Regions from separate parts of the Paenibacillus sp. CR_12 genome, predicted to be linked through region 2. Evidence: riboswitches for the same ligand, from Rfam matches in the RefSeq annotation. Region 2 holds a riboswitch; the other holds the start of a gene.
What was found. Region 2 has a riboswitch for FMN ahead of ribD (bifunctional diaminohydroxyphosphoribosylaminopyrimidine deaminase/5-amino-6-(5-phosphoribosylamino)uracil reductase RibD). Riboswitches for the same ligand answer to the same signal wherever they lie in the genome.
Positions count from the first base shown of each region.

Region 1: linked by a shared signal. The riboswitch ahead of RB297_RS13605 (DMT family transporter) and the one ahead of ribD (bifunctional diaminohydroxyphosphoribosylaminopyrimidine deaminase/5-amino-6-(5-phosphoribosylamino)uracil reductase RibD) in region 2 are both predicted to bind FMN.

Region 1 is NZ_JAVFHO010000003.1:280,801-296,703, forward strand. It holds gene RB297_RS13580 (GntR family transcriptional regulator) at 1-241, opposite strand, end outside; gene RB297_RS13585 (Nif3-like dinuclear metal center hexameric protein) at 303-1,103, opposite strand; gene RB297_RS13590 (type 2 periplasmic-binding domain-containing protein) at 1,196-1,993, opposite strand; gene RB297_RS13595 (hypothetical protein) at 2,342-3,343, opposite strand; gene RB297_RS13600 (RNA polymerase sigma factor) at 3,405-3,947, opposite strand; gene RB297_RS13605 (DMT family transporter) at 4,161-5,141, opposite strand; FMN riboswitch at 5,276-5,442, opposite strand; gene RB297_RS13610 (hypothetical protein) at 5,758-5,886, opposite strand; gene RB297_RS13615 (choice-of-anchor I family protein) at 6,076-11,187, opposite strand; gene RB297_RS13620 (hypothetical protein) at 11,423-11,632, opposite strand; gene RB297_RS13625 (helix-turn-helix domain-containing protein) at 11,936-14,167, shown strand; gene RB297_RS13630 (ABC transporter substrate-binding protein) at 14,526-15,893, shown strand.
Region 2 is NZ_JAVFHO010000004.1:26,920-42,822, reverse strand. It holds gene RB297_RS15815 (spore germination protein) at 1-1,538, shown strand, start outside; gene lysA (diaminopimelate decarboxylase) at 1,657-2,991, shown strand; gene RB297_RS15805 (peptidylprolyl isomerase) at 3,193-3,624, shown strand; gene RB297_RS15800 (acyl-CoA thioesterase) at 3,700-4,101, opposite strand; FMN riboswitch at 4,302-4,485, shown strand; gene ribD (bifunctional diaminohydroxyphosphoribosylaminopyrimidine deaminase/5-amino-6-(5-phosphoribosylamino)uracil reductase RibD) at 4,755-5,855, shown strand; gene ribE (riboflavin synthase) at 5,879-6,547, shown strand; gene RB297_RS15785 (bifunctional 3,4-dihydroxy-2-butanone-4-phosphate synthase/GTP cyclohydrolase II) at 6,598-7,836, shown strand; gene ribH (6,7-dimethyl-8-ribityllumazine synthase) at 8,095-8,562, shown strand; gene RB297_RS15775 (segregation and condensation protein A) at 8,628-9,419, shown strand; gene scpB (SMC-Scp complex subunit ScpB) at 9,388-9,993, shown strand; gene RB297_RS15765 (DUF2953 domain-containing protein) at 10,186-10,860, shown strand; gene ytfJ (GerW family sporulation protein) at 10,833-11,282, shown strand; gene RB297_RS15755 (D-alanyl-D-alanine carboxypeptidase family protein) at 11,402-12,586, shown strand; gene RB297_RS15750 (nucleoside recognition domain-containing protein) at 12,646-13,278, shown strand; gene RB297_RS15745 (spore maturation protein) at 13,285-13,818, shown strand; gene RB297_RS15740 (hypothetical protein) at 13,967-14,305, shown strand; gene RB297_RS15735 (pseudouridine synthase) at 14,327-15,082, shown strand; gene RB297_RS15730 (redoxin domain-containing protein) at 15,208-15,735, shown strand; gene RB297_RS15725 (cytochrome c biogenesis protein ResB) at 15,732-15,903, shown strand, end outside.

The sequences.
Region 1 (15,903 bases), on a different contig from region 2:
CATGCCGAAGATTAATACGGGATACGATCGTCCCGCTTTGCGGAATGATGTCCAGCAGCTCTTCCTCCGCAAGCTTCATGAACGCTTCCCGGACCGGTGTCCGGCTGACGTTCAATTCATCCGCAATTTCTTTTTCCGAGATTTTCGTACCCGGCTCCAGCTCCAGATGAAATATCCGATCCTTCAATAGCTGATAAGAATACTCTCTGGTAGAGCCTTTAATCTTTTGCTCTGTTGACATATATATCGCTACCTCTTTCTTAAATGCTCTATGTTCTCTTTGCTTAAAGTTACCCTTCCCTCTATATTACCCGAATCAAAGGGCCGGACGGTATATAATGTATAGGAATCCCCGGAAAAAACTCCCGCAGCCTATCGGCCACGCAGGCCATGCCGGGCTCCTCGCTGGCAGCATGGCCGAGCAGAAGCAGGGACGGGCCCCTGCCCTGCGCCGCCGCATCGCCCATGTATTCAGGCGTCTCCCATTCCGGACCTTCCCCTGCGATGAGAAGATCCAGCGACTCCTTCAGGCAGAGGGGAATGGCATGCGCGCCGCCGCCGCGATAGCCCACGGTTATGCCGATTCTGGAGCATATGCTGCTTCGATTACCGACATAACGAAGGTAAGGAAGATTCAGCTTTCTTTTTACATGCTCCGCAATATCCGGCAGGCTCATCTCTTCCGGCAGCGTGACAATGGCCGCTGCCTTAAGATGCTTATCGACATAAACTTCCCAATCCAGCGCCTGAACCAGTCCTTGCGTCATGATATCGGGAACGTATCGGTGAGGCGCATCATGGAACCGGTAAATCGTCAGATCCCCGGACTCCATCAAGCGGAGTTTATCCTGAAAGACAGGACTCGCCTCCAACCCCTCATATCCCTCCTCCTGATGGCTGTAAAACGCCCCTTCATGGGTAATGACAAGGTTGGCCCCAACTTGGACCGCTCTCTGCAGAACCGAATACGATGCCGTAAACGTGACGGCAATGCCGTGGACCACCGCTTCGGCGCTTCCTGCCGTAACCCTGTCCACCTTGGATTCAAGAAATGCTGCGGGCTCTATTAAGCGGTTGATGATGTCTTGAACGGTGACTCGCAATCTGGAATGCCCTCCTTGGGAACCAACGCAAACGGCCGAACCGAAAAACAGGCTGCCCTTCCATCAAGAAACGCAGCCTGTCGATCCGTTGGTTATGGTTGCTCTTTATATTTTTTATACGTTTTATTCGCAATCTCCAGGTATTGTCCCACGCCCTGGCTATCCAGCTCTTGCACGAACTTGTCGTACTCGGCGAGATCGCGGTCGCCCAGAATGAACTTCAGCGTGTTCTGATCCGTGTAGTCCTTCAGCGGCGTGCTCAAAAGCGTCACTCGCTCGCGCTCTTCTACCGAGTATGGAATCGGCGGCTCCGGCTTCACAACCGTTTTTGCTTCGCTCATGCTCTTCTGGAACTGCTGCTCTTCCTCGCTAAACATGGATTGCAGCAGCTCGGTCGTGCCGCCGTAAGCGAACACGCCGCCCGATAAGCCATACTCGATCCGCAGATCCTTCGTGCCCTTCGGATTCAGTCCGTTGTAGTTGATGTCGTCCATCAGCTTGCGTACGCCGCCTTCCTTCGTATACGTTACGCCTTCGACGCCCCACTTCGCGAATTCCTGTCCTTCGTCGCTGTAATAGAGCCAGTCGATAAACTGCAGAATGGCTTTGAAATGCTCGCTCTCCTTCACTTTGGATGAGATCATGACCCCGTTCTCGAGTCGGCTGCCGGACATCAGCTGGCCGGCCGGTCCGCCGGGAACCGTGATTTTGCTGATGGCATACTTGCCTTCGCCCAGCGTTTTGTCCATATCGGTGCGGTGCTGGACCACGGTCTGGGAGTTGCCGTTGATGATGAAGGATTTGCCGGTCACGAATTTTTGCACGGCCTGATCGTCATCCTGGGTAAAGCTCTCTTTGTCCAGCAGTCCTTCGTCCACCAGCTTGTGCAATTAAGCGCTTACATATTTGACTTAAAGAATAGACTCCCTCATTTGGAGCGTTAGATTCAATAGATTCCGCTGCTGCTTTCACTTATGTAGAGAGTCGTAATTTTGTATACTAGTATAACTAGTATGGCAATTGGTTTCATTGTAATGGACGTTTTCTTCAATTTCAATACATTTTTTTCTCATGTATAAAATTCGGATCCCAAGCTGCAAAAAAACCGTGAGCATTCAGGCTATGGCCTGCTGCTTCACGGTTTTCGGGTTCCATTGCTGCCCGAGGTATTCATCATGGATAAGGGGCAGAAGCCTTCGCTTCTGCCCCTTTATGGTTTCCCCATGCCGGCTTTATATTTATTTCAGCTCCGTCACGTTGCCGTCAATGCTGACGCTTTTGATGTCCATATCCCCCAGAAATACGAGGTTATTCTTGCTGTCCAGATTATACAGCCACTGAAATCCGCTCTTCGTGGTGCTTGTCGAGCTGGCGTGAAGCTTCAATTCCGATCCGTCCGCGGCGATGACCTTAACCTCCGGCGTATAGTCCGGCAGTTTATCCAGCTCACCGTCGGTACGCTTGCCTTCGATGGCTACACCGATGGATGAAACACTAATGGTGTGGAGAGACAGTGCTTCCTTACCCTCATCAATTGCCAGATTCAAACTCTGTTCTCTTTGCTTGCCCGGAGAAATGGTGAATTGCACATTCCAAGGGCCTTCAACGGCTTGGGCGTTGTCCGCTGACATGATTCGATCGGCTGTGATCCGTGCCTTCAGTCCCTCGAGGTCATTCATCGCATCCATCTCAAACACGCCGACAAGCTTTTTGTTGTCGTCAAGAAGCTGCTGCCCCACCATATAATTCACACTCTGCTCCGTTTTCAGTTCAAGTAGGGGGATCGAAGCACCCTCGGGGAATGGCATGCCGTCCTCTTTCATGAAACTGACCACCAAATAACCGCTGTTGCCGACATAAACCCCTTCTTCAACATTCATGGTTACCCCGGATGCTGTATCCGTCCCTTGTATAGGTGACCGTTCGTCTTCCGCAATGGACGCGGATTGACCGAAGAACTGCTTCAAGCTATCCATGTATTGGCTCGCAAAAGCGGTCGTGCTAAGTATCATAATCATCGCGGCAGCGATAACGATACTGGCTTTATATTTTTTCACTTTCCTGTTTTTAAACACCATCGTTTCCTCCTCTTGAATACGCTTCATCGCTCGGCTCTTGATCCGTTCCATACTGATCTGCTGCGTTAACTCGCGTTCTTCTTCCTCCGTAAGGAGGAGATTGTCCAGCTCCTGATTGTCGATATTGGCCATGATATCTACAATTCGCCGCTTCACTTGCATCCATCCCCTTTCGCAATCGATTTGAAGCTTCACTCCTATAGACACGGTCTTTATAGAAATCCTACGGATTCTCGGTTTCATAATGTATGCGCAGTTTGTCCCTTGCCCGGCGGATCCGGGCGGTGACGGCCTTCTCCTGCATATTCAGCCGGCTTGCAATATCGCGGACTTTCTCTAAATAAAAGTACCTGCGGATGAATATTTCGCGATCCGGTTCGCCCATCCCCTGTACCATGCCGCTTATCGTTTCCTTCTCCTGCCGCAGAATAGCCAGTGCCTCCGCAGAGGGACAAGAAACGGCGTCATCTTCCAATTCGGATTCAATGACCCGCTGCCTCTTTCGCAATGCATTCAAGGTATGATTACGCGCGGCTATCGCCAGATAAGGCTTGAGACTATCTCCGCGCAGCATGATTTTTGTCCCGTCTGTCCACAGCTTGACCAGCACGTCCCCGGTGATCTCCTCCACATCGAAGGAATTAAACCGCCCTCCTGCCACCTTAGCAACCACCGCGGCTATGTAGCGTGAATAGCGGTCAACCAATGTTTCAAAACATCGCGGATCTTTCCTCGCTAGCCCATCCAGCAATGTCTGATCCTCCATGGGATCCTCCCCCTCTTATATAATCATCTCTGTTGGTAGAACCAAGCCACAAATCCCGTGCTACTATATAAGACACCTTTAATTCCGGAAACCCTACACATCTTTTGAAAAAATAATCGTTTCGCCATGCAAACGGATTGGAGTAGCTTTGCTTGGAGTAACGGCAAAAAAAGCCGACCCCATCGGATCGGCTTTTTCTACAAACGTATGATTTTATTGCAATTGCGGAGAAGCCTCGGATTGCTGTCTCGATATGATGAACAGCACGATCCAAATCAGCAGGAATCCTAGGAGCTGAGGCCCTGTCACGATTTGCTGGAATACAATCCAGTTGATGAGCACGCCCACCATGGGAAAACTCAATTCAGCCAGCGTTGCGACAGAGGCTTTGGTCGTGGTCAGCCCTTTATAGTACACCAGCAAGCTCAGCAGACCCGGCAGCAGTGCCTGCCCGATCAGGTTCAGCGATACCAAGGCAAAGGCGCCTGTGCCCCATGCCGGCATATTCCAAGCTGCCCCTTCGCTCCAAGTAATGACGGTCAGGAGCGGCAGCGCGAGCACGAAACGAAGCGAGGTTACCGTCTCATACTTCAGTTTGCCTACCATCAAGCGTCCCATGACCGTTGAGCCGCCCCATAAGGCTGCTGCGCCTAAGGACAGGAGGCTGCCGACTTGAACAAACTCGTTCCAATGGCCGATCGGCAGGGTTAAGCCGAAGGTGAGTAAATACGTGCCTGCCAAAGCGATGATAAGCAGGATCCCGAAATGGCGCGGAAGCTTCTCTTTCAGAAGCAGGCTGGCCAGAATGATGGCAAACAGCGGCTGCAGCTTCTGCAGCAGCAGGACGGCATTCAGATTTCCGCTCGACAGCCCCATCGTGAACAATACGGTAGCCAATGCCGAACCGCCCCAGGATATAAACAGCAGTGCGCCGACATGATTCCAGCCCAGGCTCTTAAGTTCCTCCCGGTTCTTCCACAATACAGGAATCGCAATCAAGGAAATAATGATATGTTCGAGCAAAACGATCTGAGCCGAAGTCAGATTCTTAAGCAGAATAACCCGGAATAACGGGTCAACGCCCCACAGGGCGGCCCCCAAAACGACGAGCCAGAACCCTCCTTTAAAACGTCGACTTGCCTGTGTGTCGGAACCATAAGGTTTCACCTTGATCCCGGTATTCATATTACTCATCTTGCCCTCTCCTGTCTTGAATACGGAGGTCTTACTAGCAGAAAGCCCCCGTCATCGGCATGGCCGACGTATACGGGGGCTGATCAAATAAGCCTGCGCCAAAATGGAATATTCGCATTCACGGCAAACTCATCTTTGATCTTCTCCCATCCGGACTTTACCGTCGGCCTTGGAATTGCACCAAGTCAGTCGCTGCATTCATGTTGGCTACAGAACGCAGAGAGTCGCGGGCTTGGGTTCGTTCGCGAAGGAACGAACCATCACCGCCGGTCAGGAATTTCACCTTACCCCGAAGATCCATATTCATGTTTTATTTTGTAATGCCTTAATCACTAATTAACCGATAATTCCTATAAACTTAGTTGTTATATTGAAATTATAACATGAATCCTTTCATGTAAATACATCTATTTTCAAAATAAACGAAATTAGACTTGAATACAATGAAAAATCTCACGTTCATCCAATACTTACTGAGAATTATACAGCAAGTATCAATTTGTTACCAGCATGATTTTTTACCATCTTCACGGTTTATCTCGAATACCTTCTGACTTGAACAGCGGCCGCTCCTGCTGAAGATTCAGCAGCTCCAGCGCTTCCTCGGTATTAAGGCTCATTCCGTTCCCATAAGGCTTAGATACCAGCCGAGAACACTCTCCGCAGCTGTTTCCTCCGATTGCTTCGTCTCACTCAGCAATGCTTTGTTCCACTTCCAATATGTATATTCAGATTCAATGCGCATGAACTCCATCCTTATCAGATCCTTATCAGATCGTTATCAGGTCGTTATATCCATCCCTTAATAAATGTATCGGATGCCTGATCGCTTCACTTTAACCGGTTGCCATCTGCCTGAGTATGCAAAAGACCGCCCTCAAGGTTTCAATCCACCTTAAGGACGGTCTAATCATGAAATGCTATCCTGCTTCGATCAGTTCATAAACTTCAACGCTGTCAAAGTACGCTTCAGTACGAGTGCTGCTTGCGCACGCGTGACCGAATCGAGTGCTCCGAAATTGCCTTGGTTGTCACCCTGTACGATGCCTTGCTTAGTAAGACTGGCCACATGGGCCGCCGCCCAAACCGGGATGGATGCCTGATCCTTGAATCCGGCAGCGGCATTCGCACCCTGATTCAACAAGTCTGTCGGATTCACCGCCTCCATGGCCCGGGTGATCATTACAGCCATTTCCGCTCGGGTCATGCTGGCATTCGGCGAGAAGGCACCGCCGTTGCCGCCCTCGATCAAGCCGTAGCGCGAGGCTGCGCCAATCTCGCCGGCATACGCGGAATGATCCTGAACATCCTTGAATGCACCGCTCTCGATGACCGGGCTGAGCCCCATCGCACGGACGAGCATGGCCGTAAATTCAGCTCGCGTGATCGCCTTGCCCGGTGCATAGGAGTCCGCGTTGACTCCGTTCACGAGCAGCTTGGAAGCCATGGATTCGATTTCCGATTGCGCCCAGTGGCCGTCAAGATCCGCAAACGTCTTCTTGTATTGCAGCAGCGCATAAACGCCGTTTCCGGCATGCTTGACTTCGATCGCCGCTTTACCGTTCCATGTCGTCCTTACGGCCGGTACAAACCGGAAAGTCCCCGCCGCTTCGTCATAAATGACGGCAGCAAGCGAATCCGGATTCATCCCTGTCGGCAGCGGCATGATACGGCTGATGACGCGCTTCCCGAAATCCTTCAGTTCCTGCTCTGCGCCAGGCGCTCCAACCGCTGCGCCGAACCGCAGTCCTCCATTGGCTGCCAACGAGGCGCCCATGGAAGTGGCCTTGCTTGTCATAGCGTCCGCTACCTTGCCTGCTGCGGGAGCCACCGACATCTTCACCTGGATGTTGCCGGACCCTTGTGCCGTCTCCAGAGCCTCATCCAGAGGCAGAGCCGTTATCGGAAGACGGAAGGCTCCAAGTGCGGTCTCCAGCACCAGGGTTGCCTTCGGATTCCGTTCCATGGCCTGCTTCAGGCCTGCTGCGGGAAGGGACAGCTCCGCGGCACGGTTCAATTCAGGAGCCCGAATAATCAATTCCTGCTGCCCGTTCGCGGACAAGCCGCTTACGGCCTTTTTCCACGCCTCTTCCTTTACCGTAATGCGGTCCATCGTTCCGCCTGAAGCAGCGCTGATATTCAAACTATTGCCTGTCATCACGTTTGGCTCGGATGTATTTCCGCCAGTAGCAGGAGGATTAGGCTGCGTTGTCGGCGGCGTTACCGTGCCGCCTCCCGAACCGCCTGATCCTGATCCGGGAGAAGAGCCATCGCCAGGATTCGCCGGCTTCTTCTGCTCCGTAATTCGGCCCTCGACCTTCGGCGATACCTTACCGCCCAGCTTGTTCACATACTCCATGAAAATTTCATAATCCGGGTAACCCAGATCCTCGTTGTATTTCCCTTCGGCAATCGCATCGGCAAAGGATTTATATCCATCTCCGCCCTTGGCTACAAAGCTGTTCGTTGCCATCCGGTACGTTTCGGTCAATACCAGAGGTTTGTAGCTGCCGTCTTTCATGATCTGTACGTCGAACACTTTATCTCCTGCCGGAGCGCTGGGATCCCACTTGAATTTCATCCCGGCGATTTGCGGGAACTTCCCTGGCAGATCCGCCAGTTTGGCACCGCTTATTCCGTTTTCCAGCCCGTCTTTCAGCTGCTGTCCGGTGACGTCCATTACAAACAGCGTATTTCCGAAAGGCATCACCGTCCGAAGCTCGCCCATCGTAATATCGCCTTCATCAATCGCGGCGCGGATGCCTCCGCCATTCGTGAGGGCAATATCGGCGTTTTTCAGCTCTTTGGCTTTAGCCAGCATGCCGTCGGCAATCAGATTGCCCAGGTTCGTCTCCTTGGAGCGGACATTCTCGCGTTTGCCGTCAAGCTCGACTCCGGCAATGCCGATAACCTGCTTCATCAGTTCTTCCAATTCCGCTTTGTAAGGAGCCAGCATATCCTTCGCTTGCGAGTCTTCCTGGACCGTATTGTCTACCGGGATCAGCTTCCCGCCAAGTTCGCCGTCTCCCACGAGAACGACGCCGTTTTTATCAAACTGCAGATCTACCCGGCCGAGGAACTTGCCCCACTCATTCGCTTGGACGATGACGGTAGGGGTATGATGCTGACTGTCCGTCACCACTTCCGGCGCGTTTAGCGTCGTATGGGTATGACCTCCGACGATGAGGTCGATGCCTTCGACGGCTTCGGCCAGCGCCAGATCTTTGGCGTACCCCAGGTGGGACAGGGCGATGATCTTGTCCAGCCCCTCCTTCTCCATCGCCTCAACGGTAGCCTGAGCCGAGGTCACCGCATCACGGAAGACCACGTCTTTACCCGGGCTGGAGGTTTCCGCGGTATCTTCGGTCGTTAAGCCGAACACCCCGACCTTCTGGCCGTCAACCAGCAGTGTCACGTATGGATATACCCCGCTATTTGCCGTTGTCTTGGGCTGATCGGTATCGATAACCGCCGGCTTGTTAATCAGATGTGAAATGTTAGCGTCGCGGCTAAGATCCACGTTCGCGCTGACGAGCGGGAAATGCGCCTTGCTCACGAAATCCGCAAGCGTCTTGGTGCCTTGATCGAATTCATGATTACCGAACGTCATCGCGTCATAACCCATATAGTTCATGAAGGCCAGATCAGCCAGCCCAAACCATTTGGTGAAATACAGATCGCCAGAAAAGACGTCCCCTGCATCCAGCAGCAGGCTGTTTCCGCCTTCGCTGCGGATCTCCTGAACCAGCGTTGCACGTCTGGCCACTTCCGCCAGATGCGCATGGGTGTCGTTGGTATGCATCACCGTTAACTTCCACGGTTCTCCATCCGGCGAACCGTCCGTTACGTTAACCGATACTTCCGCCGAACCGTAGCCATCCTTGCTCAGGACGGTGATCACGGCTTCACCTGCGGATACCGGCGTAACCAGGCCGTTTTGGTCCACGACGGCTACCGTTTCGTCGGAGGAACGCCAAGCCAGCTCGGCCGATCCGCCCTGAACGGGCTCAACGCTTGCTTGCAACGGTTCCGGGGACCCGCCCGTTTTCAACGTGAGCGATGGCTTATCCACCGTAATTTTGGTCACCTGAAGCTCCAGCAGCACCACCGTTCCGCTAACTTCATTCGCAACCAGCAGCAACGGGCGTCCTGTTTTGCTGTCCGAAGCCGGAATAAAGTCCAGTCCCTCCGGTCCGGAATCCGTTTGGATGCCTCCGTTGAAATCCCGCGAGTTGAAGTAGTTCAGGAACGCCGGAGCGGATGGATCCGTTACGTCATAGGTCATGACGCCGCCAATGCGCTCCAGTCCGACAAAAGCCAGCGTCTTCTGTCCGACCTTGCCCACGGCAACATATTCCGGCTCCGGGCCTTTCTTGGCGCTGCGGCTGTCCAGATCGGTTTTGTCATTGCTTGCATTGAAATGATTCGGCAAGCGCTCCGCCGTAATCTTCTCAAAATCACTGCCGCTGTCGTATGCCTGGGACAAATCCGCCGCATTCCAGATGGAGAAGGAACGCCCCCCGTACAGATACAGCCCTTCACTGCCCATATCGCTCGCAACTTCAACCTTGTCATAGGTTGTCCCTTTGCCAGCCAGGAATTGGGATGCCGGCGACGATGGATCCAAATTGGATTTCATTTTGCCGATGTCGCTTTCATTGCTTCGGTCATCCCAGCCGGTAGCGTCCCCTTCGTTCGCGGACAGGATATACTGCTGCCCGTTCACGCTGTAGGTCGCAATTCCGTCCGGCATATACATGCCGTAAAAAGGAACATTCTCAAACTTGATTTGTCCATCCTTCAGCAAATCGAGCTGATTTTCCGGTTGATTGAAATCCTTATATCCGAGTCCCCGGACCGATTGAACCTGCTTCGAGGCGATATCGACCACGGCTATCGCATTGTTTTCCTGCAGGGCCACGTACGCTGTCAGCTCGTCCTCCGACAATGCGATGTATTCGGGCTCCAGATCATGGACGGCATCGTTTTTCGTTCCGGTGCTGCGAATTTGGCCGTCCGCTTCCACATTCCCGCGAATATGCACCGGATCGTCAATGATCGACGGGTCATCGAACTTCAAATGGCTTACTTCGCCAGCCAAAGTATCGATAATCGTGATGCTTCCTTCCGGATCCGGTGCGGTCTCCGTGCGGGGCTCGCCTTCATCCGCCGTCAGGATATAACGGCCATCGGACGTGTACTTGACCATATCCGGCTGAACGCCGGTTTCATAGGATCCGATCAAGCCGCCGTCATAGTCGAGCACCAGGACCTTGCCGGCTTTCGTATGATCCTGCTCCTGAACGGCAGCCACGACCTGCTTCGTCTTGGTGTTGATATCCACGCTGGTCAAGTCTCCATACAGGAAACCGCCCGTGTTCGCCAAATCTTCTACATGGATCTGCTTGTCCTTAACCAAGCTGCCATCGGCGCCTAGAGACACGATTTCGAGACTGGCCGGCTGGGTCGATCCGTTAACCAAATAGAGCTTCCCGTTATCTTTGTTGTATTTTACAATCTCCGCTACGCCACCATCCTTGTTGGAAGTACCTACGGAATAATGTCCGATCATCTTCATGGCCAGCTTGTCGGCCACAGGTGATGGACGCTTGCCCAATATTTGCAATTTCACAACCGATTGGGCCGTAGCAGGTAAGGCTGCACTATCCTGCACCGTTACCTCAACCGTATGCTCGCCCTCTTGTCCAGCCGCAGGCGTACCTGAAATGGCTCCCGTATCGGACCCAAGGGTCAAGCCTGCCGGTAAACCTGTCGCCGAGAACGTATAAGGCGCTTGTCCGCCATACACATCTACGGTGACCGCATACGGCTCTTCCGCATACGCATCCGGAAAGATCATATCGGTCATGCCCAAATCCACGGCAGCAATAGCTGCATCTTGTGATGTCGTCTCCATGCTGGCGGTCTGGAGCAATTCCTGCCCCTCGCCAGCATACACGCTGCCCCCCGAAAACAGAGAGGCCATCGTGATTTCCGCTGCCATCAACAGCGAAACTACTTTCATGCTTTTATGCTTCAACTCCATATCCCCTCTTCTACCTTATTTACATTCAAGTGTAAGGAGGAAGTGTTAACGGATGCTCAATATCAGTCGCGGTTTATGTAAAATGGCTCCATGCAACAAAAAAAGCCTCGACCACCAAGTCGGGCTTCCCAGAGCAGCAGCTGCATTCGAGCTGGCGGCTTGCTTATTCTTTTCTTCCATATGTATACCGGTACCTGTTTTATAACATGCGCCAGCCTCGGATCATCTCACCCCTTCAATCAAAAACCCCGAAATGCCGCAATGTTGCAATCGTGATCAGGATGAACCACCGAATGAGAATGATCCCCCAAACGATAAGAAGACCTTGGAACAGCCGCTCAACCATCCATTCGATCTTCTTGTTTGACGTATATCTGCGCCTCTGCTTAAAAAACCACGCCGCGAATCCTTTGGGAATATCGCTGAAAGTCGTCTTTGGCTCCATTGGCTGCGTCCTCCTCCATTTTCTATCGATTAGTATGTCGGATATACAACGCAAGTCTTCGGTTGAACCGTTTCTTGAATTTTATCATGTTTAATGGAAAAATCCACCATACACGATGTTTCTTTGTCACATTTCCGACAATATTGTAGTCAAATCGACATGATGTCTGATAAACTAACATAAAGTATTGCTATTTGTAACACAAACACTTCACAAGAATAACAGCCGAAGATCTATTCATGACTATTCGAAGGCCATAACGTGTGCATATCATTTATGTTTGCCTAGGAAAGAGGAACCAACATGAATCGTAACTGGTTTACGCGGATGCTTATGCTGTATATCCCTGCTTTTCTGATCGTCCCCGCCTTTTTATTTTTCGTCTTTTTCCAATCATTGAGCGAAAGCAACCGAAAGGATGCCGAGCGTTCCAATGCTTTCGTAACCCAGCAAGCGATGTTGATGATCGATACGTCGTTGTCTTCCCTGGATCAGAAAATTTCGCTTGAGATGCTGCGCAATCGAAAGGTCATCTCCTTTTTCTCCAGAAGCACGGAAAAGGATCTGCCCCTTCAGGTGGACGTGATGAATCTATTGCGCGATTTAAAAATGACCAATCCCCTGATTCATTCCATTTACATGGTTCAAGCAGATCATAATCAAGTCCTCAATGAAAGCACAAGCTATTCCTTGGATCAATATGCCGATAACGCCTTCATCCGCTCCAAGCTGGAAGCACCCAACAGCCATTGGTCGGATACCAGGCTGTATAAGGAGCTGCCGTCCGACAAAGGGGTCCCCGTCGTCTCATTGACGCGCAGCGTTTCCATCTTCTCGAAGCATCATGGGTTAATCGTCGTTAATGTAAGCGCTGACGCCCTGCAGGGAATGCTTCTTCAAATGCACGACCCGTCTTCCCGCATACTAAGCCTATATGATACACAAGGGAACAGCATGTTCGATATGGCAAAATCGGAGACTTCCGTCAGCAGAAGCGGAACCAGCAACGGCGCCCTTCAGTCGGAAGCGAATTCCGACTATACGGGCTGGCGCATCGTTAGCAGCGTTCAAGGAGCGGATACCTTCAATTTCATCATCAGCCTATCGAATATTTGGTTTATTGCCGGTTTGCTTCTCTGTGCCGTTTCGGTCGCCTGGATCGTCTACGTGACGCTGCAAAATTACAGGCCCATTCAGCGCCTGGTCAACCAGCTGCAGCAGCTCTCCTCCAAGGAGGACGCCCCGGAGGAAATCCATAAAAACGAATTTACGTTCATCAATTCTAAATTGCAAAACATGATTGATCAGAACGCAAGGTTCCAGCTTCAGTTCGAGGAGGATTTGAAGGCCCAGCAAAATTTTTTCGTGTACGAGCTGCTGGAAGGGACGCGTTCCTTCGATTTGAAGGAATGGGAGAAGGAATCGTCCAAGCATGGCCTGCCCGTGCTGTTTGGCAAGCAGCTGGTTTTTGTCCTGGAAGTGGATCACCGTTCCGAGTGGAGCGCAAATTACGGTCAGATGCAGCATGGCACTCAGCAAAAAGCCATCGAAACCATCATCCTGGAAGCGGCGTCGGATCATGCCTGCGAGGTGAAGCTGCTCTGGGTATCCTTGCACCAGCTTGCTTGCATTCTGATCATATCGCCAGAAGCGGAGAAGCTGGCATTCGAGGCCCTCTCCTTCGCGGAAGAATGCCAGCGCCGATTTGCCGATGCCTTATCGTTCACCTTATCCGTCGGCCTCGGGGAGCCGGTCGAGCATCCGGACAATCTGCATGATTCATACCATGAGGCATTGGATGCCCTGCAAACGAAGCCCGTCAATCGAAGTGCCATGATCATTCCTTATTCGTCCGATCCCTTGTCGAAGGATCATAGTTTTCATTATTTTCAAAAGGTTGACCGGATCGTTGACGCCTTCCGACTCCAAGAAGCCAAGTGGAAGACGGAAATGCAGGCGCTCTTTCAGAACATGCTGGAAGAAGGCATATCGCGCCGGGGCGCAAGCAGCGTGCTGCATTACCTGACCTACCATCTGAACAAAACGGCTTCCGGAATGAACGACGAATACTACCTGCTCTGGAAAACAGAAACGATGCCGGCACTCGACCGGGTTCAAAAAGAAATCGACCTGCCGGAGGATTGGACGCAGATGGTGCTTCAGCTTCTGGAGCAATTTGCCGAACGGCTGGATACGCAGCGGAATCTGCGAAGCCAGGGAAACCTCGTCCAAGAGGTTAAGGCTTATATTGAAAAGCATTATACGAAGGCGGAACTATCCCTTGATTACCTGCAGGACAAGTTCGGGATCAGCGGCAAATATTTGAGCAGATTGTTCAAGGAAGAGTACGGCTTGAAATTCGTGGACTTTTTGATTGATTTACGAATCCAGGAAGCGAAACGGCTCCTCACGGAAAGCGCATTGTCTGTACAGGAAATTACGGAGAGGGTCGGTTACAGCAGCCCGATTTCATTTGCCAGGACTTTCAAGAAAATTACCGGCGTCCCCCCGATGGATTACCGCAAAGGCAAATAAAACGGCGCAGAACCTAAACATCAAACGAAGGCCGAGAAGGACATCATATGGTCCCTCGGCCTTTTCCCGTTTATGCCGTAGCGGCTCCTGCCCGCGCAGCCATTCCCATCGGGCGCAAAGTAGAAAATAGTTCCGGGTAGAAAAAAGTTTTTTGTGATTTATATTACATACATTTTCCAGTGTTATTTAAATTGCCATCGCGGTAACGTTTACACTAACACTAGATTCGCCTTTCGGTTTGTTAAGTGAAAAGTGTTTGTTGTCTGGCCTGGCAGCAGGTGTTTTTATTAAGGGCAAGGAACGGCGCCTCACCGCGCTTTCCACCATAACTAAAAAACCAGAAGGGGATGAACTAGCAATGGTAGACAGAAACAGAAAGAAAAAGGGATGGACGGCGCTGATCGCTGCAGCCGTTACGTTATCAACCGTATTAAGCGCCTGCTCGGGTGGCAAGGAACCGGCCTCCGCAAGCAACGCCCCGTCCGACGGCGATCCAATTACGATCTCGTTCGAGACGTCGGTATACGCCGAAGAACCTCATAAGAAGGCAATCGATGCACTCATTGCCAAATACAATGAAACCCACCCTAACGTCACCATCAAAGTTCATGGAACAGACTACGAGAATTACTGGGATAAACTGACCACCGAGATTCTGGCAGGTACGCAGGGCGACATCGTTCAGGTATACCCGGAGAATATCGCCACCTATAATGCGCTGCAGAGCGGGGGCACCTTCGTGAATCTCGACGAGAAGATTCAAGCGAGCGGACTTGAGGACAAGCTTGTCGGACAGGAACTGAGCAAGGTGGACGGCTCTTATTATGCCTTATCCAATTACGCATGGGGATCAACCGGCATTTTCTACAGCAAATCGATGTTCGAAGCCGCCGGAATCGATCCGGCCTCCATTCAAACGATGGATGATTTCAAAGAAGCAGCCATACAGCTTGGCGGTGTTAAAGACGGACAATACGGGTTCTCCAGCGTCATCGGCACCCATCCCTTTATCGCCTCGGAATGGTACCGGCTGCTCGCTCGTCCCGTATCGGGAGGCATTTACTTCCCGGACGGCGAAGCTGGCCCTTACGAGGCCGACCGGATTAACGTCAATTCCGCACCCAACGTTTGGGCGGCGGAGTGGTGGCAGGATCTGATCAAGAACCCGCAGGCCACGCCTCCGGGAACCCGCGACAAGAAGGTCAGCCGCGAGATGTTCTGGAACGGCCAGGCCGGCATGATGATGGATGGTCCCTGGTTTATCGGCATGACCAAAGAACGCGATGAAGCTTTAATGGACGACCTGGGGCTCATGCCGCAGCCTTCCGTCGTATACGAAGGTCAAACCTATAAACCGAACCCGCACAATTATCCGATCGTGTCGATGATTTCCAAAGACAGCAAGCATCCTGACGAAGCTTGGGAATTCCTTGAATGGATGACCTCCCGGGAAGCGCAGCAAATTATCGCCGGTTCCGGCATGATTCCGAGCAGCAAGGAATACGCCGAATCCGAAGAATACAAAACGGAGAATCCGCTGGCTGCCCAATTCTTCGATTTCCAGGAGAATGTATACGCCCCGGCCGTGATGGACCCGCCCATCCCTGAACTCGGCTCCCTGTCCCAAATCCTGATCAATGCCGCGCAGGAGATGTTCGTCGGCATGAAAGACGCCAAGACGGCGCTGGATAGCGCGGCTGAGCAGATGAAAGACACGATGCATTAAGAGGCATTCG
Region 2 (15,903 bases):
AGAAGAGGGAGGCGGAAACCTCCGACAGCACCAAGGAATCCGTTATTTATTGGCAGCAAACGGACGATGTTCCCGCGAAACTGAGCGTACTGAAAGAAACGCTTAAGGAAGTGATCGGCCTTGGTGTTTCGTTTGACGTGGTATTCCGCGAGATGAACTTTGCCGGCAGAAATGCGGGGCTTCTCTTCTTAAACGGGTTCACCAACGATGTCGTGGTGACGGAAATTTTGACAAGGCTGACGTACCTGACGCCTGAGGATGTTAGCAACCAGGCGCTTACCGAAATCATGAACCGCTATATTCCCCATGTTCAGGTGGAGCGGGATACCAGGCTCAGCAAGGTGATTGACGAGGTCCTGTCGGGCCTATGCGCGCTGTTCATCGAGGATGCGCATTCCGCCATCATCCTGGACACCCGGAAATATCCCGTACGGGGACTCGAAGAGCCGGCGGTCGAACGCGTTGTTCGAGGCGCCAGGGACGGGTTTACGGAGACGCTGGTGACGAACGTTAACCTCGTGCGGAGACGGGTTCGTGATCCGGGACTGCATGTGGAGATCATCAAAGTGGGAAGGCGTACGAGAACGGACGTCAGTTTGGTCTTCATCGATGACGTAGCCGACCGTACCCAGGTAGAAGCCATCCGGGAGAAAATCCAGGAAATCGATTTGGAGGGGCTCCCTCTTGGCGACAAGCAGCTGGAGGAAGCGATTGTAAACAAGGGCTGGCACCCCTATCCGCTGGTCCGTTATTCGGAGCGGCCGGACGTGGTATCTTCCCACCTGCTGGAAGGCCGGATCGTCATTATGGTGGATACATCGCCGAGTGTGATGATCATGCCGACCACCTTCCTGGATCTCTGCCAGCATGCGGAAGAGAACCGGCAGACCCCGTTTATGGGGACCTATCTTCGCTGGATACGATTTATAGGCATTTTTGCCTCGATGTTCCTGCTCCCGTTGTGGATGCTGCTGGTTGTCCATCCTGAATTGAAGCCGCCGGGACTCGATATCCTCGGTCCGCAGGAGAATGCGAAAATCCCCATTATTCTGCAGTTTCTGATCGTGGAATTCGGCGTGGATTTGCTCCGTTTGGCCGCGGTTCATACGCCGACGCCGCTCGCATCGGCAATGGGCCTGATCGCTGCGATTTTGATCGGCGATATTGCCGTTAAGACCGGATTGTTTGTCAACGAGGTTGTCTTGTATATGGCGGTTGCATCCATCGGGATGTATGCGACTCCGAGTTACGAGCTGGGACTTGCCAATCGGATGGTCAGGCTGATCCTGCTGCTGGCCACAGCCTTGTTCGGGGTGAAGGGCTTTGTCATCGGCACAACGCTCCTGATTCTGCTTCTGACGACCCACCGTTCCTATAACTCGTCTTATTTATGGCCGTTTATACCATTTAGTGCAAAAGCGATGGGCGAAATTTTATTCCGCAAACCGCTGCTTCTGTCAAGAAGACGCCCGGCTCTCAACAAAACGCGTGACAACACGAAAATGGGCCCGGAAATGAATCCGAGGGGCGAGCACTAACAATAACACAAATGTTGTGTTGAAAAATCCATTTTGATTACCTTCCGTTGTCTGCTATACTGTGAACAATTATTCGATTACCCTATTTTTGAAACAATGGATCGGAGGAATTGTAAGCATGTTTTTACACGGTACAAGCAAGATTAACGATCAGGGGCATTTGGAAATCGGCGGGTGTGACACATCCGATTTGAAAGCTCAATATGGAACACCACTATATATCGTAGACGAGCAGTCGGTTCGCAACCGCTGCCGGGAATACATCGAGGCCTTTAAGGCTTCCGGTTTGAAGTTCCAAGTCGCGTATGCAAGCAAGGCGTTCTGCGTTATGGCCATGTGCCGATTGGCCGACGAGGAAGGCATGTCGCTCGACGTTGTTTCCGACGGAGAGCTGTACACGGCGCTTCAAGCCGGATTCCCGGCGGATCGGATTCATTTCCACGGAAATAATAAGACGCCGGAAGAGATCGAGATGGCGCTGGATGCCGAAATCGGCTGTTTCGTCGTCGATAACGTGATCGAACTGCATATGCTGCAGGCCATCGCTGCCGAGAAGAAGCGCAAGGTCAACATTTTGCTTCGCGTGACACCGGGCGTCGAGGCGCATACGCATGAATATATCTCGACAGGACAAACCGATTCGAAGTTCGGCTTTGATATCGGCAACGGCTCTGCGTACGAAGCGGTGCAGCTTGCGGAAGCACAGTCGAATATTCATCTCATGGGCATCCATTCCCACATCGGTTCCCAGATTTTTGAGGTGGAAGGCTTCCAGATGGCTGTTCAGCGCGTAGCTGAATTTGCAGCTTCCGTAAAAGAAGGCCTGGGCGTCGTGTTCAAGGTCGTGAACCTGGGCGGCGGATTCGGTATCCGCTACGTGGATGGAGATACGCCGCTTCAAGTATCCCAATATGTAAAAGCGATTACGGATGCGGTAAAGAACCATTTTGCGGGCCTTGGTTCCGAGCTTCCTGAAATTTGGGTGGAACCGGGTCGGAGCATCGTCGGTGACGCAGGTACCACGCTCTACACGGTGGGAACCAGCAAGGATATTCCCGGGGTGCGCAAATATGTTGCCGTCGACGGCGGCATGACGGACAATCCGCGTCCGGCGCTCTACGAGTCGAAATACGAAGCGCTGCTTGCAAACCGGGCTAAAGAAGAGCCGGAAGAAACGGTATCCATTGCCGGCAAGTGCTGCGAGAGCGGAGACATGCTGATTTGGGACCTGGAGCTTCCGAAGGTTGAAACGGGCGATCTGCTGGCGGTGTCCTGCACGGGCGCATACAACTATTCCATGGCCAGCAACTACAACCGGATCCGCAAACCTGCGGTCGTATTCGTGAAGGATGGGCAAAGCAACCTGGTCGTTCGCCGCGAATCGCTTGCCGATATCATCAGCAACGATGTCGTGCCGGCGGGTGTAACAAAAGAAACCGTTACGAGTTCATAAGACGTCAATGTCTCTGGATAGGAAGAGCCCGCCATAGCCTTCGGCTGCGGTCAGGGCTCTTCGTCCTGCCTTCCGTTGGATATCATCGCGAGGACGGGGACAAGTTCGTTTTGCTTCGAGGCTCAATTCATAGTAAACTATAACTTGCATTGTAAAAAAATCGATAAAAGCGTTTGAGATAACGGAAGGAGATACACACATATGGCAAAAAAAGCGAAGATCACCTTGGAAAACGGCAAAGAGGTTGTGCTCGACCTGTTCGAGAACGATGCACCGAACACGGTAGCTAATTTTGAGAAATTGGCCAACTCCGGCTTCTATAACGGTCTGGTATTTCACCGCGTAATTCCTGGATTCGTCGCTCAAGGCGGATGTCCGCAGGGAACGGGGACCGGCGGACCGGGTTATACCATTAATTGCGAGATCAATCCTAACAAGCACGAGCGCGGAAGCTTGGCCATGGCGCATGCCGGCCGTAACACCGGCGGAAGCCAGTTCTACGTGTGCTACGAGCCGCAGCCTCATTTGGACGGACAACATACCGTATTTGGCAAAGTCGTTGAAGGCATGGAGTATGTGGATGCATTCAAAGGCCGCGACAAAATGGAAAAAGTAGAAGTGTACGAAGCATAATACATTCAGCTTCATGCAAAAACAGGCTCACCCTCAGAGGTGAGCCTGTTTTTTATGGCCGCCGCAAAGGGCGGATTACGCAGGGGCTGGGAACAATCGGCGGAGTTCTTCGGGGACGGGCCGGCTTTTACGTGAGTTTACATCCATCGCCACGCTGGTAACGATGGCATCCGCGCAAAGCTCATGCTGTTCGTTGTATATCCGCTGGGCCATGACGTAACTCGTGCGGCCCATGGATTCGGGTTCCGTCACGACGGTCAGCCGTTCGCCTTGGCCGCACTCCTTGCGGTAATTGATATTAATATTGACGGTAACGGTCTGGACCCCGAGCCGTTTCAGCACATCATACCGCAGATCTCCCGCTTCGTACCATTCCTCCCGGCCCCACTCCAGGTATTCGAGGTATTTTGCATTGTTTACATGACCGTTGACGTCGATCTCCGTGGGACGGACGATAATGTCCAGCGAAGTTTTCATCGTGGCTCGCTCCTTTTCAACTGCTACTTATCTCCTTGCTACCCTACTTAACTGTTCTCCCTTCGGGAAGCATTCTCCTTCAAAAATCCATGCTAATGACAGCATTAAAGTTATTCGCTTTAAAAAAGTTAGTTGTTTTTTCTTGCAATTTTCAAAAGGGGGTGATAAGATTCTTCATAAGATCAAACAATTTCATAGGTTTAATCCTTCGGGGCAGGGTGAAATTCCCTACCGGCGGTGATGAACGCAGTTATTGAGCTTATCGAAGCAGAGTGCTGCGTCTTAGTCCGTGACCCGGATATGAATGTGACGTTACACATCGTATGCGGTGGACCTGGTGCAAATCCGGGACCGACAGTATAGTCTGGATGGGAGAAGGAGTGAGAGGCACATAAGCAGCACATGTTATTGTGTCTTTGCGCACAGCGTGACATGCGTTATGTGCAGGTTTTCACATGCAATTCAAAGCTGTGACGGCGTTTTTTTTTGGTGTCGCCCGTTACGGATTTGGGTCGCTTGTTATACGCGAAATCTGCATTCATGACGGTTATTTATCGTGTCAATGATTAACTTCCATCAAGCCCTGTTAAGGATTCTTCGGAATCTTTGGCCGGGCTTTTTTGTATGAACGTTGGGAAAGGGGCATGTTTAGCATGGATATCGTCAACGATGAATTCTATATGTCACTTGCGCTGGATCTGGCTGAACGTGCGCAGGGCCAAACCGGGATCAACCCGGTAGTCGGCTGCGTCGTCGTTAAGGATGGCGCTCTCGCCGGGGTGGGCACGCATCTGGAGCGGGGAACGCCGCATGCCGAGGTTCATGCCCTGAATATGGCCGGGCCGAAAGCGGCAGGCAGTACCGTGTACGTGACATTGGAGCCCTGCAGTCACTACGGCGCTACGCCGCCTTGCAGCGAGAGGCTTATCGCCGAGGGCGTTCGGCGGGTGGTTGTGGCCTGCGAGGACCCGAATCCCCTCGTGGCGGGCAGAGGGATTCAGATGCTGCGCGCAGCGGGAATCGAGGTTGAAACGGGTATCCTTAAAGATCGCGCTCTTCGCCTGAACGAAGCCTTTATTAAATTCATTACGACGGGCCGGCCCTTCGTCACGTTAAAGACGGCGAGCACGCTGGACGGCAAGATCGCTTCGAAAACCGGGAACAGCAAGTGGATCTCCAATGAAAAATCCCGGGAGCTTGTGCATACGCTGCGCCATCGCCATCAAGGCATCATGGTCGGCGTGTCTACGGTTATCGCGGATAACCCGAGCCTGACGACCCGGCTTGGCGTTGAGGGGCTCCACCCGGTCAGGATCATCGTGGATTCGAGCCTGAGGATACCGCTCGACAGCCATGTCGTGTCAGACGGATTGGCGCCCACCTGGATCTTGACGACGGAGCAGGCGGATGTTACGAAGCGGTCCGAGTTGGAAGAGCTTGGTGCTCAGGTCATCCCCTGCGGACCTGGACCGCGGGTGGATCTAAAGGGAGCGCTGCTGCAACTGGGACAAAAGGGGGTCGCCTCGATATTGCTGGAAGGCGGCGGTACGCTTAATGGCTCGATGCTGGAGCAGAAGCTGGTGGACCGGCTCATCCAGTTTATCGCCCCCAAAATCATCGGCGGGTATGATGCGCCGGGAAATTACATGTTCAGCGGTTATGAACAGATGAACCAAGCGATTTCGCTGACAGGACTTGAGACTGAAAGACTGGGCGACAATATCTACGTCACCGGCATTCCGGTCTGGAAATAAGGAGCGAGAAAGGAGGGAAGCCTGTGTTTACTGGATTGGTCGAGGAGATCGGCGAGATGCGGCGTATCGGGCGCCAAGGGGAGGCCATGCTGCTGAGCATTTCCGCTAACCGGATTATGGACGATCTGAAGCTGGGCGACAGCGTATCCGTAAATGGCGTCTGCTTGACGGCTACAGCGATCGACAAGGGCGTATTTACGGTTGACGTTATGCCGGAAACCTATAGAAACACGAATCTCAAGGAGCTGCAGCCGGGCGGGAAGGTTAATTTGGAACGGGCGATGGCAGCCGGAGGGAGATTCGGAGGCCATATCGTTCAGGGACACGTGGATGGCATCGGCGTCATTCGGAGCGTAAAGTCCGATCAGAACGCAGTGGTATACGAGATTTCGCCCGCGAATGGGGACGTATTCAAATATATCATTCCGAAAGGCTCGGTCACGCTGGATGGAATCAGCTTGACCGTTGTCAAAACGACGGATTCCTCCTTTACGGTGTCCATCATTCCCCATACGCTGGCGGAGACGGTGCTCGCTTATAAAAAAGCGGGCGACACGATTAATATCGAATGCGACATTTTGGGGAAATATGTAGATCACCTGCTGCATTACGGTTCGGAAGGCGCAGGAAGCAGAAGCGGCACGAAATCGGGGATCAGCAGGGATTACCTGGCCGAGCATGGCTTTGCCTAAGCCGTTTCTTGCATATAGAGATATCTCCATGAGAAGAAGGAGGAATAGGGATGGATGAGCGCTTTTCATTTCATACGATCGAAGAGGCATTATCAGATTTGAAGGAAGGCAAGGTCGTCATCGTTGTTGACGACGAGGACCGCGAGAATGAAGGCGACTTTATCGCATTAGCGGATAAAGCTACCCCCGAGGTCATCAATTTCATGATCACCGAAGGCCGCGGGCTGGTCTGTTTGCCAATGACGCAGACTAGGGCTCAGGAACTCGATCTCAAACCGATGGTGACGCAAAACACGGACTATCATGGAACGGCCTTTACGGTCTCCATTGACCATAAGGACACCACGACGGGCATATCCGCCTATGAACGTTCCATAACCGTCAACGGCATCTTGGATCCAAATGCATCGGCCGCCGATTTTCGAAGACCGGGCCATATGTTTCCGCTGATTGCCAAAGACGGCGGCGTTCTTCGCCGGGCAGGACATACGGAGGCGGCTGTCGATCTAGCCCGCCTGAGCGGCTCCTATCCGGCAGGCGTCATCTGCGAGGTGATCAAGGAAGACGGCACGATGGCAAGGCTTCCAGACCTGGTGGAGATCGCGAAAAAGCATGATCTGAAGCTGATCAGCATCAAGGATCTGATCCATTACCGCAACGAAAAAGAAAAGCTCGTGCAGCGCGAAGTGGCCGTGCGGATGCCCACCGACTACGGCGTGTTCCAGGCCGTAGCTTATACCAATGACGTGGACAACAAAGAGCATGTCGCATTGGTAAAAGGGGAGATCGACCCGAGCGAGCCGGTTCTCGTCCGCGTGCATTCCGAGTGCCTGACAGGGGATGTGTTCCACTCCCATCGCTGCGACTGCGGTCCGCAATTCGAAGCGGCCCTCCGCCAGATCGATGAAGCAGGCAGAGGCGTGCTTCTCTATATGCGCCAGGAGGGACGGGGCATCGGTTTGATCAACAAGCTGAAAGCCTATAAGCTGCAGGAAGAAGGGCTCGACACCGTGGATGCGAACCTGAAGCTAGGCTTTGCGGCGGATCTGCGCGATTACGGCATCGGAGCCCAGATCCTGAAGGATTTGGGCGTAAGGAAGATCCGCCTGCTGACAAACAATCCGCGTAAAATCAAGGGTCTCGAAGGTTACGGCCTGGAGGTCGTGGAGCGCGTCCCGATTCAAATGCCGGAGAACGAGGATAATACGGGCTACCTGCACACCAAGCAAGCGAAGCTCGGTCATATGCTGAAGTTCAATGATATCGAGCAGAACGAGAGCGCTAACTAATCAGCAACCAATAAAAGGTCAATCATGTAGGAGGTTTGCCTCATGGAATGACCCAGCGAAGAGGGCGGAATGCTGCTGGAGAAGCGCCAGCGGTCGCCTTTAACTCCTGATTTCCACCTTGAATAAATAGTTCATGAAATCGGGAGTTAACAGCGATCGGAAGCAGCAGCCGTCAGCGCAGCGGGCAATAACATCGATGTCATCCCAAATCCATGTTTGACCTTATATAAACTCCAACCCGAAAGGAAGTCATCCAACATGGCAACAATATTTGAAGGTCATTTAGTATCCGAAGGTTTGAAATACGGCATCGTAGTAGGTCGTTTCAACGAATTCATCACCAGCAAGCTGCTTGGCGGCGCACTGGACGCCTTGAAGCGTCACGGCGCACAGGACAACGAAATCGACGTCGCTTGGGTGCCGGGGGCGTTTGAAATTCCGCTCATCGCCCAAAAGATGGCAGAAAGCGGCAAATACGATGCGATCATCACCCTGGGAACCGTCATTCGCGGCTCCACCACGCACTATGATTATGTGTGCAACGAAGTGGCCAAGGGGGTGTCCGCCATTAACCTGAAGACCGGCGTGCCAACGATTTTCGGCGTCGTCACGACGGAGAACATCGAACAGGCCGTCGAACGTGCGGGAACGAAGGCAGGCAATAAAGGCTGGGATTCCGCCATGGCGGCCATTGAAATGGCGAACTTGACGAAAAGCCTAAAATAGTGCTTATTTAATGTAGTGCTCTTTTTATAGGGCACTGCATTTTATTTTTGGCGGGAGGATTCACCGTGACCGTATTATACAAGCTGGAAACGTTTGAAGGACCGCTCGATCTGCTGCTGCACTTGATTGATAAAGCGGAAATCGACATCCAGGATATTCCCGTCAGCGAGATTACCGAACAATACATGGCCTATTTGCACAACATGCAGGAGCTGGAGCTGGAAATTACGAGCGAATTTCTGGTGATGGCTGCAACGCTGCTGTCTATAAAGAGCAAGCTATTGCTTCCGAAGCCTCCGGTTATCGAAATGGACGAGTTCGATTTTTTTGAAGAGGATGACATGGATCCGAGAGCGGAACTCATCGCGAAGTTGATCGAATACCGCAAGTACAAAGGAATCGCCCGACATCTGCATGAGAAGGAATGGGAACGCAGCATGATTTACTCCAAGGAAGCGGAGGACCTGACTCCTTACATGCCGGAAGTGGAAGAGAACCCGGTGCAGGGATTACATATCTCGGATTTGATCGCAGCTTTTCAAAAAGCGTTAAGAAAAGCCGTCAAACGGACATCGTATGCCCGCATCCAGCGGGATGAAATATCGGTTAAGGACCGGATCCGGCAGGTGATGGACGCTCTGGAGCAAGTCGGGCCGGGAGGCCGGATTCTGTTCTCCAAGCTGCTGCACGAGGAGATGGAGCGCCATGAAATCGTGGTGACCTTTCTGGCTATCTTGGAGCTGATGAAGATGAAGCAAATCCTGTGCTACCAAGAGAAATTGTTTGAAGATATCGTCATGGAGTGGAGAGGGGAAGAACGCATTGATGGATTATCCGAAGCTGAAATCGATTATTGAGGGGCTTCTGTTCTTGGCGGGAGAAGAGGGCTTGTCGGTAAAGCAAATTGCTGAAATCACCGAGCAATCGGATGGCCTCGTTGGCGAAGCGCTGGAGGATATGAAGGAAGAATGGGAGCGATATGAACGGGGAATTCAGATCGTGCAGATTGCGGGTAGCTACAAAATCGCGACGCTGGCCGAGCACGCCCCGTATTTCGAACGTCTGGCGTATTCGCCTTCCCGCTCCTCATTGTCGCAAGCCGCGCTCGAGACGCTTTCCATCGTGGCCTATCGGCAGCCGATTACGCGGGTGGAGATTGAAGACATTCGCGGCGTCAAGTCCGAAAGAGCCATCCATACGCTGGTAAGCAAAGGGTTGATCGAAGAAGTCGGACGCGCGGAGGCGATTGGCAGACCGATTTTGTATGGAACGACCAAATCGTTTCTGGATTATTTCGGACTTGCTAACATCAAGGATTTGCCGGAGCCGTCGCAATTCGAGGACAACGATCATCTTGAAGAGGAAACCCAGCTGCTGTTCGACAAGCTTGACGGACAACAGCTTACGTTTGATGATGTGGAGGAAAGCTAGCCACAATATATTGTATAATGCTTCATTTGAGAAATGGGTCCTGAGCGTGGATAATCCGCGTCCGGGACCTTTTTTTGTCGTTCCGGCATATGAAAGCAGAGGATCGGAGCAGTTTCGCATCATTTGGAGACCCTTTTGCCATACTAAGCCAAGCGGATTACATTTTACTAAGTTCGTTTTGGGGGTTACTTCGTGAGGATATGGATCTTTCTTGCGGTCGGTCTGGTCGTTCTCCTTATCGTATTGCTGATCGTTGTACTGAGCTCGAAGGTCACGATTAAGCTGGATGTGGTTCTAAGAAAAAATGAATATAAAGTATTGGCGGAAATGAAGATGCTCTTTGGATGGATCATACGCAGGTATGAAGTCCCCTTTCACCTGGCGAACGGTGGCATTGAATTTAAACCGGAGAACCGGGAGGGGCAAGGGAAACCCGATTCGGATGAAACCAAGGCTCCTTCCAGCAGAACGATACGCTTTAAGGACTACGGACGGGCACTGCTTTCAACAAAGGGTTTTAAAAAATGGGTCAAACAAACGATGGCGGCCGTTCATCTCATGGATGTGCGCTGGTCAACCCGGATTGCCTTGGAGCATGCGGCCGATACCGCGGTTGCAACCGGATTGCTTCATGCTGTTAAGCATACCATTATGGGTTGGATGTCGTACCGGCTGATTATGGATGAGCTGCCGGAAATCCAGGTGGTACCGGTCTTTAACGGTCCGCCGCAAATTTCCACAGAGCTTTGCTGCATAGCGAAAATCTCCTGCGGAAAAGCTATGTATGCTGGACTGGTACTTATAGTTCGCGTGTTAAAGGTGAAAGGAGGAGTTAGATCATGGCAGAACACCCTATTCAAGGCTTGATGCAAACGGCTATGGAGAACATCAAGGGAATGGTGGACGTGAATACGATCGTAGGCGACCCCGTGAATACACCTGACGGCAGCGTCATTTTGCCAATCAGTAAGGTGGCGTTTGGTTTCGCAGCGGGCGGGAGCGACTACAACGTTGAAGCCGGCGGCACACACCATAATACCGCTAACGGGACGCATACCGACCATAATGCCCTACCTTTTGGCGGCGGCAGCGGCGGCGGCGTGTCCATCCGGCCCATAGCTTTCCTGGTCGTGGGTAAAGAAGGCGTGCACATCGTTCCGCTGGACAACCAGACACATCTGTTTGAACGGATTATCGATGCGACCCCGTATTTACTTGATCAAATCCAGTCGATGTTTCAATCGGGAAGCAATGCCGCAGGCAGCACGACGCCTCCCCCGGCATACTGATTGAAGCGGGCAGATCCCTTTCGTTCATAACGGAAGGGATTTTTGCTGCAATGAAATGGACATACCTTCAGCGAGGACGACATATACTTGTACAAGATTTCTGAACACCGGAGGATAAAATGATGAAAATGAAATGGACGAACCGCAAGTCTATGTTATCCATGTTGATCGCCATATGCTGCTTGCTGGTTACGGCTGTCCCTGTACACGCAGATCACGAGCAAGGCCCGTCCAATCATGCACAGGCAGCTGCGCTGATTGACGTGACGTCCGGGAGAATGCTGTACAGCAAGAACGGGGACGAGCGTTTAAGAATCGCCAGCTTGACCAAGATTATGACCGCCATCGTGGCCATTGAACACGGCAAGCTGGATGATCGCGTCAAAGTCTCCAAGAATGCTTTTGCCAAAGAGGGCTCCTCGATCTTCCTGAGGCTTGGAGAGGAGATGACCCTTGAGAATCTGCTGTACGGCTTGATGCTGCGCTCCGGCAACGATGCCGCCACGGCCATTGCGGAGCATGTCGGCGGTACGGAAGAAGGCTTTGTGTTATTGATGAACGAGAAGGCCGCCTCGCTCGGCATGACGAATTCGCATTTTATGAATCCGCATGGACTGGATCACGACGAGCATTACTCGTCAGCGCATGACGTAGCCAAACTGACGGCATATGCCCTCAAGAATCCGGTCTTTAGCGAGATCGTCAAAACCCCTACCAAGAAAGCGCCCAACCCGAATGAAGCGTGGGACTACAAATGGGACAACAAAAACAAAATGCTGCGCTTCTACGAAGGGGCGGACGGCGTCAAAACGGGTTACACCAAAAAAGCATTCCGCTGCCTGGTGAGCTCCGCTACTCGTAACGGCCAGCAAATCGCAGCGGTAACGCTGAATGACGGCAACGATTGGAACGACCATTCCAACATGCTGGATTACGGCTTTGCTCATTTTCCACTGAAAAAGGTCACGGAAAAGGGACAGAAAATCCAGGGCTATCCGCTCGTCACGGGCAGTTCCTTCACTTATGCGTTCGCGCATGATGAGGAAGCGCGCCTGGTGAAGAGACTGGTCCTGCATAAAGCAAGCACGCCCGACTTGTCTTTTGGGCTGCGGGGGCATATTGAGCTGCTGCTCGATAATGTCAGCATCGGCAAGGTTCCGGTCTACGCGGAAGGAAGCAAACTTCCTGAAGTCCCAGAGGCCTTGCAAAAGTCCAGGAGCGCTCTGGGACCTGTCGGTTCCTTGTCGCTTTGGCAGTCTGCAGGAGAAGTGCTTCGGCATCTGTTCAGGGGCGCACATAACTAGCCTTCGCTAAAGAATCGTGTATTCTCTTAACAGCGGGGCAGCAAAACGGGGGCGAAGAGATGATCAATTTGATTTGGATGGGGATGCTTGTGATCGGGTTTGGTTTTGCGGCCGTCAACGGGAACATCGACAGCGTCACGAAAGCCGCATTCGACGGAGCCCAAACGGGCGTTACCGTCTCCTTCGGTCTTATCAGCATACTGGTATTCTGGCTTGGCATGATGCGGCTCGCAGAGGACGCGGGTCTGCTGAAAAAAGTGGCCAGGCTGCTGGGGCCGGTTGTCCGCTTCCTGTTCCCGGATGTACCGAAAAACCATCCCGCAATGGGATACATATTGTCCAATATGAGCGCGAATTTGTTCGGTCTGGGCAATGCGGCGACTCCGATGGGAATCAAAGCGATGCAGGAGCTTCAGAAATTGAATCCGGATAAGGAAACGGCGTCTGCCGCGATGTGCACGCTCCTGGCGTTAAACACGGCCAGCATTACGCTGATACCGACAACGCTGATCGCGATCCGGCTTAATTATGAATCTGCCAATCCTTCGGAAATCGTCGGAACCACGCTATTGGCCACTGCGATTGCTACGGCCGCAGCTATTATCGCCGACCGTTGGTATCGCAGACGAACGATGCGCCGCCAGAAGCCGCCCGGAATCGGTACAGGCCTGAACCCGGACGTGAAGGGGTGATGAGTCTTGCTGTCTTGGATTAATATCGTTTCCGCCTGGTCAATACCCATTATTATCGCATTTATTCCTCTTTATGCTTATACGCGCAAAGTGCGCGTATACGAATCGTTTGTGGACGGAGCCAAGGACGGCTTCTCCACGGCGATCGGAATCATTCCGCATTTGGTCGGCATGATGGTAGCCATAAGCGTATTCCGCTCTTCCGGCGCCCTGGAGTTTTTTGTCGGTTGGACGGGCCCTTTTCTGCAATCGCTCGGCGTACCGAGCGAGATACTGCCTTTGGGAATATTACGGCCGCTGACAGGTACGGGCTCCCTCGCTTACACAACGGAGCTGATCCGCGCATACGGACCGGATTCGATGATCGGCCGAATCGCTTCGACCATACAGGGAAGCACGGACACAACCTTGTACGTGTTGACCGTCTATTTTGGCGCCGTGGGCATCCGCAATGGCCGCTATGCGTTGAAGGTCGGACTGTTCTCCGATTTGGTCGGGTTTATTGCGGCGATTGCCGTCTGCTTGCTGGTGTTCGGTTAATTGATTTCATGGACGACTGTCAGAAAGCCAAAAGCAAGGCATATAGTAAGAAGGTGCGTTTTTTCAATGTAACAGGACGTATGCCTATACCCTTGATTCCGCCATGTCATATACTGCTGCAATCACAATTTGTAGTAGGGGTGATGGAATGGAAATCGAGGGTTTTGTTATTCATCATACCGTGTGCGCGCAGGAACCGCGAAACTGGGATTTTAAGATCCATCCGGACGGCTCCGTGTCCGCTTCTTCCGTGCTGGTCCAACCGGGACAGATCCACATCTGTCTGGAAGGCGACTTCAATGCCAGCTACGAGTCGATGACGCTGGACCAGAAAACGCAGCTGTTTACCGCCAGCAAAATCATTTTGGAGCTGTCCAGACTCCATGATATTTCCCCGCTGTACTTATTTCCCCACTCCGACTCCTGCCCAGGGGCACATTTTCCATGGAACGCGCTTGTGATTTATCCTGTCGATGGTTATCATTAGGAATGAGGTGACCTAACGAACATGGAGAGATTACAGAAAATTATGGCACAGGCCGGAGTCGCTTCCCGCCGCAAGTGCGAGGAATTGATTCTTGAAGGCAAGGTGCAGGTAAACGGGGAGACCGTTACCGAGCTCGGCACGAAGGCCGATCCAGCCCAGGATATCATTACGGTTTCAGGCAAACCGATTAAGAATGAGAAAAAGGTATATGTCATGCTGAATAAGCCGAAGGGAGTCATTACAAGCGCTTCTGATCCCGAAGGCCGTAAAATTGTATCGGATTATCTCAAAGGCATTAAAGAGCGGGTATACCCGATTGGACGTTTGGATTACGATACGGAGGGGCTTTTGCTCCTGACCAACGACGGGGAGTTTGCCAATCTGCTCAGCCACCCCAAATACCATGTGCCCAAGACATATTTGGCTACCGTGAAAGGGGTGCCCCACGGCACCGAGCTGGACAAGCTTCGACGAGGGATTATGCTGGAGGACGGAATGACGTCTCCTGCGGAAGTGGAATATAAGGACGTGGATCCGGACAATAAACAATCCGTTATTTCGATCACGATTCATGAAGGCCGCAACCGTCAAGTGAGAAGGATGTTCGAAGCGATTTCCCATCCGGTATTGAGATTGAAGCGGATATCTTACGGGGATCTGCTGCTGCAAAATTTAAAGCGGGGCCTGTACCGCCATTTGACGGCGGACGAAATCAACCAGCTCCTGCAAATGGCGAAAGCCGCAAAGCCGGGCGGGAAACCGAAGAAAAAACGTTAAACCCGACACATAATATTCAAAATGGCGAGCGGCGTTTATGACAAATTTCGTTATAATTGTTCATAGGATGTTCACACCCGTAGTATGCGATATGATGAATGTCATAGAAAGGAAGCTGCTGCTTTATGGGCAAATCTAAGAAAAGCGTACAGATTGTTATTCTGCTTGCCATCATCCTGATCGGAGTGTACGCCGTTGCAACCGTTGTATTCGGCTCTGATGAGGTTCCCAAAGTAGGGCAAAAGGCAGCGGATTTCGAACTTCTAGGCATGGATGGCAACGTACATACCATGAGTGAATACGAAGGCAAGGCCAGGGTTATTAATTTCTGGGGCACCTACTGTCCGCCGTGCGTTCGGGAAATGCCGGCACTTCAAGCCCAGTGGGAAAAATGGAGCAGCCAGGGCGTTGAGATCATCGGAATCAATGTGGGCGAAAACAAAATGACCGTAGAGAATTTTGTTGCTCAAACCGGCGTGAAATTCCCCATCCTGATGGATCCCAAGCGGAACGCTGTTGCCAGCTTCGGGGTTGGGCCGATGCCGACCACCTTTTTTGTTACGGCCTCCGGCAAGATTGACCATATTCGCATAGGCGAACTGGATTTGAACACCCTTGACAAACAAATTGAACAGTTGGTGAATGCGAAATGAGTCAAGGTTCCAAGCCTTTGATCCAGAATACGAAGTGTGATTGTGGACACCAGAATCCAACGGGGACGGTCCTCTGCGAGGCTTGCGGCAAGCCGCTGACCGAGGAAGCGGAGGCCCAGCCGATTCTGGAAATGCGGTATGACGGCGTTGCCCGTCGATCGCAGAAAG